2 regions of the Weissella sp. ESL1156 genome follow, and region 2 is predicted to be linked to the other one. Evidence: predicted binding sites of a transcription regulator. Region 2 holds the regulator's gene; the other holds the start of a gene.

Region 1 (3,426 bases), 170 kb from region 2:
AAAAAGTGACCTTCAGTGCTGGTAATATGAAAGAGATGGTTTCGCTTGTTCGTGATCGTGAATTAGAGAATACATTCTCAGGTGTAGTTTTGCGAGGTAGTTTTGATTATATGAAAGTTCGGTCGGCACCTAAGTCAGAACGACCATTTCCATCGTTATCTGAAATTACAAAAACACAACGCGAGTTTGAAAAACGCGATGTGACAGGAACATTAGTTGGTTACTATTCACCTGAATTGTATCAAGGTACTGTTGCAGCTGGTTGGCATGTTCATTTTTTGAGTGACGATCGTACCTTTGGTGGTCACGTACTAGGATTTGATGCGAATGAGCTTGAAGGTGATTTAACGATTTTTAATGATTATGCACTCCACTTGCCTATTCAAGATAAAGATTTCCGTGAGCATCATGTTGAAATGGCTGGTCTGAAAGAAGGCGTTGCAGCAGCAGAAGGTTCACAAGATTAAGTATTTATACGATAGTAATGACAACAGCGAATAGCGTTGCCATTACTATTTTTTTTATAGTAGAGATAGTATCATATAAGTAGAGGAATAATGGGAAACATGACTTATTATAAGGGAGTGAATCATGACAGAAATGATGAAGGCGGTTGTAACAACAACGGATGCGAACAAACCATTGATAGATAAGAAAATTGAACGACCAAACATGTCGAATCATGATGTGTTGGTTAGAGTTGCTGCAGCAGGCATGAACCCGGTAGATATGAAACAATGGGAATTAGCTGCAGCAGCAGGTCAAGAACGTGTATTGGGATTTGATGCGGTTGGCGAGATTGTCGCAATGGGGGATGATGTGACAAAATTCGCGATTGGTGATCGTGTGTTTTTTGCCGGTGAATTAGGTCGGACTGGTTCTAATGCTGAATATGAAGTTGTTAGAGAAGCGTTGATTAGCGAAGCACCAAGTAGGTTATCGAATGTAGAAGCTGCTGCAATGCCGTTAACATTTTTAACAGCATATGAAATGCTTGCTGATAAATTTCAGATAGAAATGGTTGCCGATGGTGCTAAAGGTGAGACTTTATTTGTGATCAATGGTGCTGGTGGTGTTGGTTCAATGATGATCCAATTAGGCAAATGGCTGGGAATGACAGTTATTGCGACCGCTTCACGTCAAGATACGATTGATTGGGTTAAAAAGTTGGGGGCAGATTTTGTGGTCAATCATTGTGATGATTATGTGACGGCGGTAAAAAAATTAGGGTTTACAACAATACCCTATATTGCTGTACTACATTCACTTGATCAACATTTTGAATCAGCTGCTAAGTTGGTTGATGTATTTGGCCATATTGGTGCGATTGTGCAATCAACGACACCACTGCCTGTTGGTTTGATTAAGAATCAAGCAGCATCACTTGATTGGGAATTTATGTTTGCAAAAACAAATGCTGGTAAAAATGTTGCGACGCAGGGAGCCGCATTGACTTTGTTAGCTAAGTTAGTTGATGAGGGTGTTGTACAATCAACGTTAACCAAAACAATGACGGGGTTATCTGCAAAAACGATTTTAGCAGCACAGAGAGAAGTTGCTATTGGAAATATGATTGGTAAGTTAGTTATTGAATATTAAAATATAATTAAATATATTCAAAAGAATGGACTTTTTATGAACAAAAAATTTATTCTTTTTTATAAAAAAATCGCGTTTTTGACTTGCACTCTATGCATGAGAGTGCTAATATAGATAATGTAAGCAAGGTCAATAAAGGTCAAACAAACGGCAACTATTGTATCTATTGGGAATAATGAATATAAAAGAGATTGTAAGGAGGCTGGTAATATGGCACAAGATCCATTTGGTTTTTCAAATTTTGATGATATTTTTCGTATGATGAATAATGAAGCAACAAGGGCACAACAAGCACAACGTACCCAGCAAAGGCCCCGCCCACAAATGGGACAAGGTAATGGGGGCAATAATAATGGTCAAGGTGATAGTTTACTTGATCAATACGGTATTAATTTGACTGAAATGGCACGTAAGGGTAAGTTCGATCCAGTAATTGGTCGAGATGATGAAATTGCTCGTGTTATTGAGGTGCTTAACCGTCGAACAAAGAATAATCCAGTATTAATTGGTGAAGCTGGCGTTGGAAAGACAGCGGTTGTAGAAGGTTTAGCACAGGCCATTGTTAACGCAAAGGTACCTGGTAAGCTGCAAGGTAAAGAGGTGATTCGTTTAGACGTTGTCTCACTTGTTCAAGGAACAGGTGTGCGTGGTCAATTCGAAGAGCGTATGCAACAATTGATGGATGAAGTATCTAAACGTGAAGACGTCATCCTATTTATTGATGAAATTCACGAAATTATGGGGGCAGGAACAGCAGGTGAAGGTTCAATGGATGCTGGTAATATCTTAAAGCCTGCCTTAGCTCGTGGTGAGTTCCAGTTGATTGGAGCAACGACATTAAATGAGTATCGTAAAATTGAAAAGGATGCAGCGATTGCTCGTCGTTTCCAAACAGTTCAAGTCAATGAGCCATCAACAGATGAGGCACTGCAGATTTTGAAAGGTATTCGTTCGCGCTATGAAGACTACCACAAGGTAAAGTATTCAGATGAGGCACTAGAAGCAGCTGTTAACTTATCAAATCGTTACATTTCAGAGCGTTTCTTGCCAGATAAGGCAATTGATTTAATTGATGAAGCGGGTTCTAAGAAAAACTTATCAGTTAAAATCGCTGATCCAAAAGAACTAGAAAATAAGATTCATTCAACTGAAGCTCAAAAACAATCAGCTATTGAACGTGAAGATTATGAGAAGGCAAGCAAGTTACGTGATCAAGTCAATAATTTGGAATTACAGTTAGAAGCCGTTAAGCAACAAGCACCACAAAATGAAGCTGCACAAACAGTAACAGTGGAAGATATTCAAAAAATTGTTGAGGAAAAGACTGGTATTCCTGTTGGTGAATTAGCAGAAACGGAACAGACACAATTACGAAACTTAGGTGATAATTTATCAGCTCATGTTATTGGGCAAGAAGAAGCCACTGAAAAGATTGCGCGTGCCATTCGTCGTAATCGCGTTGGCTTTAATAAAACTGGTCGTCCAATTGGTAGTTTCTTATTTGTTGGACCAACAGGTGTTGGAAAGACTGAGACGGCTAAGCAGTTGGCAAAGGAACTATTTGGTACAACTGATAGTATGATTCGATTCGATATGTCTGAGTACATGGAGAAACATTCTGTTTCAAAGTTGATTGGAGCACCAGCTGGGTATGTTGGTTATGAAGAAGCTGGTCAACTAACTGAAGCGGTTCGTCGTCGTCCTTATTCATTGATCTTACTTGATGAGGTTGAAAAGGCACATCCTGATGTGATGAACATGTTCTTACAAATTTTAGATGATGGTCGATTAACTGATGCACAAGGTCATGTGGTGTCATTTAAAGAT
Region 2 (3,426 bases):
ACAGGAATACCCGTTTGTTCTGATACGACTTCAGCAATATCATGCAGTGATAAGACCAAATCGTATTTTGTTTGATCCACATTTTCTGGATTAGTCTGTGCATCCAAATATTTATCAATGTGCCGTTTTTGTCGCATTTCTTTCTTACGCAGTTCAGCTGCTAATTCAAAATCTAATCGCGCAATTGCTTCATCTTTTTCTTGTTGTAATGTCGCCAATTTTTCTTGTTGCTTTGCTAATGGTGTTTCGTGACCTGTCCGATCAATGCGAACCTTGGCAGCCGCCTCATCCATAATATCAATCGCTTTGTCAGGTAAGAAACGATCCGTGACATATCGTACTGATAATTTCACTGCCTCAACAATGGTTTCATCAGGAATTGCCACTTGATGGTGTTGTTCGTAACGTTCTTTCAAGCCTTTCAAAATAGCAATCGCATCCGCTTGTGTTGGTTCATTCACAGTCACCTGTGCAAAACGTCGTTCTAAGGCGGCATCTACTTCAATATACTTCTGATATTCATCCAAAGTCGTTGCACCAATCGTTTGCAATTCACCACGTGCCAAAGCGGGCTTTAAGATATTTGACGCATCAATGGCACCCTCAGCGCCACCGGCACCAATTAACGTATGTAGTTCGTCAATAAACAAAATGACTTGGCCATCATGTTGGATTTCATCAATGACTTTTTTCAAACGATCTTCAAATTCACCACGATATTTTGTACCAGCAACTAAAGAACCCATATCTAACATCATTAAACGTTTTTGGGTCATATCTGAAGGAACATCACCTGTGACAATACGTTGTGCTAGCCCTTCAGCAATCGCTGTTTTACCAACACCCGGTTCACCAATTAATACTGGGTTATTCTTAGTACGTCGTGACAAAATTTGAATCACACGTTTCACTTCGTTTTCACGACCAACAACTGGATCCATCTTTTGATCACGCGCTAATTGTGTTAAATCACGCGCTAAAGCATCTAACGTTGGTGTTCCTTCTGTTGCTTGTGCTTGATTACCACGTTTCCGTCGTGCATCATGCCGTTTTGCTGTATCACTAACACCCAATTTACGTAAAATTGCACGTCGCATTTCTTGAGGATTAACACCCAAATTAATTAAGATACGTGATGAAAAAATGGTCTCATCTGACAATAATGCCAATAGAATATGTTCTGTTCCTGTACGTTCTTGATGAAGTTTAACGGCATGTTCATTTGCCAATCGAATCATTTCAGCTGCTTTCGGAGAATAGGGCAAATAAGCTTCTTTTTCGGCACGTGATAGTGTGCCATACCCCGTAAATTGTTCAATTTGACTTCTCACATCATCATCAACAACATTAAATTGTTGCATGACTTTACTAGCAATGCCTTCTTTTTCAATTGCCAAAGCAAGTAATAGATGTTCTGTCCCAACAGCTTGATGTTTAAAATGCTTTGCTTGTTCTTGTGCAATAACTAACACATTCTTTGCACTTGGTGTATATTGATTATCCATATTAATTACACTCACTTTCAAACCGTAATCGGTTCAATAATTGTTGTAATAATCTAGCTCGTAAACGACCTTGAACGGTTGCATCGCCAACTGCTAATGCTTCTTTAGACATTAACGTCAAAAGAAGTTCCCCTTCACGTTGTGTCAAGATTTGTTCTCGATATAAACTAGATATTACTGCTGTTGCCGTCCTAAAGCTAACAATCTCAGGGAGACTTTGTCGCATCTCTTCAATCAGATCTGGCTCTGTCCGTAATGCCATTTTTACAATACGAATATAACCACCACCACCACGTTTTGATTCGACGAAATAACCATTTTCGGCACTAAAACGCGTTTTAATGACATAATTAATTTGTGATGGCACGACATTGAAGCGTCGGGCGATTTCAGCACGACGAATTTCAATTTCATTCGCCTGCTGCAAAATTTGTTTCAAGTATGCCTCAATATTATCAGACATATTTGAATCAGCCATGACCTTCACCCCCTTGACCAATATTGACATCATTATAAAACGCATCGTCAAACAATGCTACTAATCAATCATATCTTTTTAAGAGTCGGTCGCAAAATATTTTACAAAAGCTAATTCAAGGTTCGCTTAACTTAAAAATATCAACTTGTCATTATTTTTATTGACTACCCATTTTAAAAAACATGTATTGACACAAAAACCACCAAGATTTCTCTTGATGGTTTGCAATCAATGCACCTAGAAGGATTCGAACCTTCAACCTTCTGATTCGTAGTCAGACACTCTATCCAGTTGCGCTATAGGTGCATGTTCATTTGAAGCTCCCTATTGGAAGTAAGCGAACAACGGGATTCGAACCCGCGACCTCTACCATGGCAAGGTAGCGTTCTACCAACTGAACTATATTCGCATGGAATGCCGACTACTGGATTCGAACCAGCGACCTCTTCATTACTAGTGAAGCGCTCTGCCAGCTGAGCTAAGTCGGCTTCTGTATCGAAAATCGATATACGGATGACAGGAATCGAACCTGCACGCCCTAAGGGCACTGGAACCTAAATCCAGCGCGTCTGCCAGTTCCGCCACATCCGCAACAGACGTCCATCGAGTAAACAACTCTAGACAACTTTTACATTATACCTAATCATTTATTAAGTGTCAACACTCATTTTGATTTGGTATATATCGTAACTGCTATCATGACTAATAACAACTTACCACTCGATACATATTACTAGCTTTTTTATTTTTTTGCAATTCTTTTTTCACTGTTTTGAAAAATTACAATACATTTCCTTATTCTTCATATAAAAAAAACATTAAAATCAATTTTAAAAGTCGCTAATCAACCATGTTAATCTGGTAAATTAGCGACTACGATAAACTATTTTTTTGATCAATGATTATAACAAATCTTCTGCAACAATTTTATCCGCACCAAAGTATGGCCGTAATACTTCCGGAATTGTCACTGTACCATCTTCATTTTGGTAATTTTCTAAGATTGCTGCAACAGTTCGACCAACTGCCAAACCAGATCCATTCAAAGTGTGCACAAATTGTAATTTACCATTTTCATCACGATATTGAATGCGTGCTCGGCGAGCTTGAAATGCTTCTGTATTTGAGACAGAAGAAATTTCACGATAGATATTTTGCTGTGGCATCCACACTTCCACATCATATGTCTTTGCTGCTGAAAAGCCCATGTCACCTGTTGATAATGTGATAACGTGATATGGTAAATTCAATTTCTTCAAAATATTTTCGGCATTGACTGTCATATCTTCCAAAGCTTGATATGAATCCTCAGGCTTTGTGAATTTAACCATTTCGACCTTATTAAACTGGTGCATACGAATCAAGCCACGCGTATCACGCCCTGCTGAACCCGCCTCCTGACGAAAAGCTGGTGATAATGCTGTGACACTATATGGTAACTTT

What was found. Region 2 encodes CtsR, which represses protease genes until heat stress. Its sites were predicted from a motif close to TTGGTCAAAAAAGGTCAAANA; they were not measured.
Region 1: a site for CtsR is predicted at 1,725-1,745, ahead of ACSKY2_RS04945 (ATP-dependent Clp protease ATP-binding subunit). Genes of this name have one in related genera too.

What each region holds. Positions count from the first base shown of each region.
Region 1 is NZ_CP196372.1:985,774-989,199, reverse strand. It holds gene budA (acetolactate decarboxylase) at 1-467, shown strand, start outside; gene ACSKY2_RS04950 (zinc-binding alcohol dehydrogenase family protein) at 592-1,599, shown strand; gene ACSKY2_RS04945 (ATP-dependent Clp protease ATP-binding subunit) at 1,810-3,426, shown strand, end outside.
Region 2 is NZ_CP196372.1:1,155,273-1,158,698, forward strand. It holds gene ACSKY2_RS05860 (ATP-dependent Clp protease ATP-binding subunit) at 1-1,505, opposite strand, end outside; gene ACSKY2_RS05865 (CtsR family transcriptional regulator) at 1,507-1,983, opposite strand; tRNA gene ACSKY2_RS05870 (tRNA-Arg) at 2,216-2,289, opposite strand; tRNA gene ACSKY2_RS05875 (tRNA-Gly) at 2,320-2,392, opposite strand; tRNA gene ACSKY2_RS05880 (tRNA-Thr) at 2,399-2,471, opposite strand; tRNA gene ACSKY2_RS05885 (tRNA-Leu) at 2,492-2,574, opposite strand; gene serS (serine--tRNA ligase) at 2,886-3,426, opposite strand, start outside.